2 regions of the Streptomyces sp. NPDC031418 genome follow, and region 2 is predicted to be linked to the other one. Evidence: riboswitches for the same ligand, from Rfam matches in the RefSeq annotation. Region 2 holds a riboswitch; the other holds the start of a gene.
The links. A riboswitch is a leader RNA that binds a small molecule or an ion and turns the genes downstream of it on or off. The one in region 2 is predicted to bind cobalamin.
Positions count from the first base shown of each region.

Region 1: it holds a riboswitch for cobalamin, as region 2 does, so the genes downstream of both, ACZ5CZ_RS34110 (cobalamin biosynthesis protein) here and ACZ5CZ_RS06825 (CbtB domain-containing protein) in region 2, are expected to answer to the same signal.

Region 1 is NZ_JBVIJC010000030.1:54,322-57,498, reverse strand. It holds gene ACZ5CZ_RS34120 (inorganic phosphate transporter) at 1-607, shown strand, start outside; gene ACZ5CZ_RS34115 (hypothetical protein) at 649-876, shown strand; cobalamin riboswitch at 1,023-1,165, shown strand; gene ACZ5CZ_RS34110 (cobalamin biosynthesis protein) at 1,282-2,226, shown strand; gene ACZ5CZ_RS34105 (cobyric acid synthase) at 2,223-3,177, shown strand, end outside.
Region 2 is NZ_JBVIJC010000004.1:147,853-151,029, reverse strand. It holds gene ACZ5CZ_RS06835 (purine-cytosine permease family protein) at 1-697, opposite strand, end outside; gene ACZ5CZ_RS06830 ((2Fe-2S) ferredoxin domain-containing protein) at 1,018-1,416, shown strand; cobalamin riboswitch at 1,513-1,657, shown strand; gene ACZ5CZ_RS06825 (CbtB domain-containing protein) at 1,693-1,914, shown strand; gene ACZ5CZ_RS06820 (CbtA family protein) at 1,937-2,689, shown strand; gene ACZ5CZ_RS06815 (SDR family oxidoreductase) at 3,092-3,177, opposite strand, start outside.

The sequences.
Region 1 (3,177 bases), on a different contig from region 2:
GCCGGTCTGGGTGATCCTCTCCGCGGGCCTGGCCATCGCGCTCGGCACCTACATCGGCGGCTGGCGCATCATCCGCACCATGGGCACGGGCCTGACCGAGCTGGAGCCGCGCCAGGGCTTCGCCGCGCAGACCAGCGCCGCCACCGCCATCCTGACCTCCTCGCACCTCGGCTTCTCCCTCTCCACCACGCATGTCGTCTCCGGCTCGGTGATGGGCGCGGGCCTCGGCCGCAAGGGCGGAGTGGTCCGCTGGTCCACCGCGACCCGGATGGCCGTGGCCTGGGTGCTGACCCTGCCGGCCGCCGCGCTGGTCGGCGCGGGTGCCGAGGCCGTCACGGAGCTGGGCGACTGGGGCACCGCCGCCGTCGCCGTCTTCCTGGTCGCCTCGAGCGCCGCCATCTGGAAGATCTCCCGCCGCGAGGTCGTCGACCACACCAACGTGGTCGAGGAGACCGGTGAGCCGGCCGGCGTGGTGACCACCGCCATCGCCGCCGTGACCCCGCCCCCGGCGGGCCAGATCACCGAGGACCTGACGGCCACCATCGCGTCCCCCGCCGCCGAGCCCACCCCGGTCGCCCCGGCGGTTCCGCCGGCCGCCACCGTCTGACCCGGTCACCCCGGTTACCGGTTACCGAAGGAAGCAACCCCATGAAGATCGACTGGGCGGCCATCGGCTCCGTCTTCGGCGTCAGCCTCGTGGTCACCGTGGGCCTGGTGGCCCTGTTCAGCCTCGGCATCAAGGGCCTGGCCCACCGCGAGCGGGCCACCGCGCAGGGCGACTCCGCCGCCCTCGCCGTCACCGGCGCCTACCTGAGCTTCGCGGCCTGCGCGGCGGCGGTGGCGTACGGGATCTACCTGATCGTCGCCAAGGCCTGACCGCGGACCTTCCGAAGGCTCCCCTCCCCGCACCGCGGAGGGGAGCCTTTTTCATGCCCTCTCCCGCCGTGTCTCCCGCTCCCCTCCCACCCCCCAATGTGGGGATCGGCACACTCTCCCCATGCAGGTCAACAGCGAGTTGACGGCCGTTCCGGGCGCGTGGTGGACTGCCCGGGCCAAGTACGGCGGCAGAAGAGGAAGCCGGTGCGAATCCGGCGCGGTCCCGCCACTGTCACCGGGGAAGAACACCCCGGGAGCCAGGAACTCTCACCGCCGAATCTCGTCGAACCAGGGCGCGGACACCCTGAGTGAGGACATAGATCGCCATGCCGGGCTGCCGATGGACAAGGCCGAGCACCAGGACCCGTACCGGGGCCGCTGCCGATCCGACGGCCGGCTGAGCCGATGGGTGCCGATCGCAGCTACGCGTACGGCGCCGCCGCCGGCCTTCTCGGGGACCTGCTCCTCGGCGATCCGCGCCGCGGCCATCCGGTCGCCGCGTTCGGACGGGCCGCCGCGGCCGTGGAAGGCGCGTTGTGGCACGACCACCGCGGCTGGGGCGCCCTGCACACCGTCGTGTGCGCCGGTGGCGCCGTCGCCCTCGGCACGGCGGCCGCACGCGCCGTACGCCCCTCCCGCGCCCTCTCCGTCGCACTGACCGCCGCCGCCACCTGGTCGGTCGTCGGCGGCACCTCGCTCGCCCGGGAGGCCCGCACCATCGGGCGCGCCCTGGAGCGCGGCGACGTCGAGGCGGCCCGCGCGCGGCTGCCGCACCTGTGCGGCCGGGACCCGCAGGCGCTGGACGCCGACGGGATAGCCCGGGCCGTGGTCGAGTCGGTCGCCGAGAACACCTCCGACGCCGTCGTGGGCGCCCTGGTCTGGGGCGCCGTGGCCGGCGTGCCCGGGCTGCTCGGGTTCCGGGCGGTCAACACCCTCGACGCGATGGTCGGTCACACGTCGCCCCGGTACCGGCGCTTCGGCTGGGCCTCCGCCCGCCTCGACGACGTGGCCGGCTGGCCCGGCGCCCGGCTGACCGCCGTACTCGCCGCCGCGGCCGGACCCGATCCGCGCGGTGCCCTGCGCGCCTGGCGGGCCGACGCCCACCGCCACCCGAGCCCCAACGCGGGCCCGGTGGAGGCGTCCTTCGCGGGCGCCCTCGGGGTCCGGCTGGGCGGCACCCTCTCCTACGGCGGCCGGGTCGAGCACCGGCCCGTGCTCAACGGCGGCGCGGGACGGGCGGTCCGGGTCACCGACATCGACCGGGCCGTACGGCTCTCCCGCCGGGTCGGCCTCCTCGCGCTCGGCGTCACGGCCGCCGCGCGCCTCATCGTGAAGGGACGCGGGAAGTGAACGGTGGTCTCCTCGTCGCCGGCACCACCTCCGACGCGGGCAAGAGCGTCGTGACGGCCGGAATCTGCCGGTGGCTGGTGCGCCAGGGCGTGAAGGTCGCGCCGTTCAAGGCGCAGAACATGTCCCTCAACTCCTTCGTCACCCGGGAGGGCGCGGAGATCGGACGGGCCCAGGCCATGCAGGCCCAGGCCTGCCGGACCGAACCGACCGCGCTGATGAACCCGGTGCTGCTGAAGCCGGGCGGCGAACAGAGCAGCCAGGTGGTGCTGATGGGCAAGCCCGTCGGCGAACTGAGCGCCCGCGGCTACCACGGCGGCCGGCAGCAGAAGCTGCTCGGCACGGTGCTGGACTGCCTGGCCGAGTTGCGGGGCACGTATGACGCGGTGATCTGTGAGGGGGCGGGCAGCCCGGCGGAGATCAACCTGCGCCGGACCGACATCGTGAACATGGGCATCGCCCGCAACGCGCGGCTGCCCGTGCTGGTGGTCGGGGACATCGACCGCGGGGGCGTCTTCGCCTCCTTCTTCGGCACGGTCGCCCTGCTGTCCCCCGAGGACCAGGAACTGGTCGCCGGGTTCCTGGTCAACAAGTTCCGCGGGGACGTCTCCCTGCTGGAGCCCGGCCTGGACATGCTGCACGGCCTCACCGGGCGGCGCACGTACGGCGTGCTGCCCTTCCGGCACGGGCTCGGCATCGACGAGGAGGACGGGCTGCGGGTGTCCCTGCGGGGCACGGTCCGCGAGTCCACCGTCACTCCCCCGCTCGGCGCGGACGTGCTGCGGGTCGCCGTGTGCGCGATCCCGCTGATGTCCAACTTCACCGACGTGGACGCGCTGGCCGCCGAACCGGGCGTGGTGGTGCGGTTCGTGGACCGCCCCGAGGAGCTGGCCGACGCCGACCTCGTGGTGATCCCGGGCACCCGCGGCACCGTGCGCGCGCTGGAGTGGCTGC
Region 2 (3,177 bases):
AGAGGCAGACACCGGCGCCCAGCAGGACCGAGGCCGTGTTGACGCCGCCGTCGCCGTCCGTGCCGGTGTAGGCGAGGAAGCGGTCGACGGTGCCGGGGTCGGTGGCGATCAGGTAGACCAGCGGGCCGACCATCAGCAGCAGCCAGATAGGGGTGGTCCACACCTGGAGCTTGCTGAGCGCCTTCATGCCGTAGATCACCAGCGGGATGACCATGAGCGTGGAGACCAGGTAGCCCAGCCACAGGGGCAGCCCCAAGCCGAGTTTGAGACCCTGGGCCATGATCGAGCCTTCGAGGGCGAAGAAGATGAAGGTGAAGCTGGCGAAGATGACGCTGGTGAGGACCGAGCCGTAGTACCCGAAGCCCGAGCCGCGGGTGATGAGGTCGAGGTCGATGTTGTAGCGGGCGCCGTAATAGGCGAGCGGGAAGCCGGTGACGAAGATGACCACGGCAGCCACCGCGATGGCCACGAGCGCGTTGCCGGTGCCGTGCGCCAGGCCGATGCCGGCGCCGATGGAGAAGTCGGCCATGTAGGCGATGCCGCCCAGGGCGGTGGTCGCCACGACCATGGGGGTCCAACGGCGGTAACTGCGCGGAGCGAAACGGAGGGTGTAGTCCTCCAGTGTCTCCCTGACCGCCTGGTCGGCGGCGGCCTTCGGCGCGTCTGCCGTTTGCGTGCGTGACTCGGTGGTGCTCATGCCGCGCCTCCCGATGCTGCTGGTGCGGGTGCCTCTGTGGGAGGGAAAGCCCCGCTTGGCGTCATCGGCAGGACGGGGGAGCTGACGGACCGTCATGCGTACCGTTCGGCCGTCGTGTACACGACTCTGATCCCACGGCCGGTCACGCTAGAAAGCGGCTGTTACTGTCGGTGCTCGCCATCGTGAACGCGAAGTTTCCGAGAACTCACCTGCTGCCGCGCGGCGTTGGTCCAGACCCGGTGACGCGACACCACTCCTCACGGGCCGGCCTCGCTCGATGAGATCATGACCGTGACAACAGGCGACCGGAGGGGTGTGCCATGCCGGAGACGCCGTCGGAAGCGACATCGGCCCAGGCCGTGCAGGTGGGCGAACCGGTGCCGTGCCGGGTCGTCGTGTGCCGGGACTGCTGCTGCGGGAGCCCCAAGGTGACCGGAGTGGATCACGCCGCGCAGACCGCGCGACTGCGGGCGGAGGTGCCGGTGCGCATCTCGGAGTGCCTCGACGTGTGCGATCAGGCCAACGTCATCGTCGTACAGCCATCTGCCGCGGGCCGTGCCGCCGGTGCCCGGCCGGTCTGGCTAGGGCTCGTCAACGACCCCGACGCGACCGAGGACATCGTCACCTGGGTCCGTGCCGGTGGTCCAGGCGTGGCGCCACTGCCGGACATCCTCGACCTGTACGCCTTCACCCCACCGCGGCGCACCGCGGCTCCCTGAACCGAGGCCCGTCGAACCCCTTTTCCCAGGAAGTCCGTTACGCCCCGCACCCGGTGCGAGAAGAAGATCACGCCAGGATGAGGCGGTCTTGGCCGTGCTGGTGGCACGCGGTACGGTCTGTCCGATATCGACGACGGCGAGACGGAAGCCGGTGGGAATCCGGCACGGTCGCGCCACTGTATGCCGGACACCGCGGGGTGTCCGGTGAGTCAGACCCGTGGCCGTCGTCCAGTGCACCACCGAGATGGGACGCGAACTCCCAGAGGAGGTTCTGCCATGGCGCAGACCGTCGCTCAGCCGACAGCCACCACTCCCGCCATCCCCGCCACGCTGCCGCTGAAGGCGATAGCTCCCTGGGCGGTCTTCTTCGGCATCCTGATGCTGGTCCTGCTGTACTTCGTCGGCGCCGAGCAGGGCGCCACCTCCGTGTTCAACGGCACGGACGTCCACGAGTGGGTGCACGACGCCCGCCACCTGCTGGGCTTTCCCTGCCACTGACGCGAGGGACGCCCCGACTCCCATGAACTCCGCAACGGTAAGAAACCTCCTCGTGCGGGGCATGCTCGCCGGCCTCGCGGCCGGCGTGCTCGCCCTCGTCGTCGCCTACCTCCTCGGTGAGCCGAACGTCGACAAGGCGATCAGCTTCGAGGCGGCGCACTCCCACGAGCACGAGAGGGAGGTCGTCTCCCGCTCCCTGCAGTCCACGGCGGGCCTCGCCACCGGCGTCCTCGTGTACGGGGTCTCCTTCGGTGGCATCGCCGCGCTCGCCTACTGCTTCGCGCTCGGCCGTGTCGGCCGGTTCGGGCCGCGGGCGACCGCGCTGCTGCTGTCCGGCTGCGCGCTGCTCGCGGTGTACGTCGTCCCGTTCCTGAAGTACCCGGCCAATCCGCCGTCGGTCGGTGACCCCGACACCATCGGCAAGCGGACCACCCTGTACTTCCTGATGATGCTGCTCAGCGTCCTCCTCGCGGTCGCCGCCACCCTCCTGGGCAAGCGCCTGGCGCCCGGCCTGGGCACCTGGTGGGCGACGGTGGTCGCGGTGGCCGCCTTCGCCGTCGCCGTCGGCCTGGCCTACCAGTTCCTGCCCGCCACCAACGAGGTGCCGAGGGACTTCCCGGCCACCTTGCTGTGGCGGTTCCGGCTCTCGGCCCTGGCGATCCAGCTGAGCCTGTGGACAGGTTTCGGCCTGCTCTTCGGTGAACTGGCGCAGCGCCTGCTGAACCCCAAGCCGGCAACGGCCGCGAGCAGCCGCCCGGTTCCGGCCGCGCACTGATTCCTTCCGGACGCCAGAGGGCCCTTCGGAACCATCCGAGGGCCCTCTGGCGTTCCCCGGACACCGCCTGCGCTGCGAGTTGGCTGCGCTCCTGCGCCGACACCGGGGTACGACGTCCTGAACCACGGTGCTGACGGCCGAGTGGGGATACCCGGCCGTCAGCGACCACGATCCCTCGGCATGCCCGGCGCCGGAGACCACCTTCGCCACGGCTGACCGCGCGCCGGCGCGCACCCGCCAGACGCCGCTGGTGACGGCGTTCACCGGATGGTGCAGGAGCGGCACACACACCGGGTCGGGCGTCCGCTGGCCGAAGACCACCTTCACCTCCCGGATGAGGGCCGAACTCGCGGTGTCGCGGGCGTGATACCGCGACGACGGGGCTTCACACCTACGGGCGTCTCAGTGATGCAGGGCGGCCGCGAGTGCCTCGGCCAGGGTCAGGGGCGGGCGGCCGATCAGGCGGTGCAAGTCGCCGGAGTCGGTGT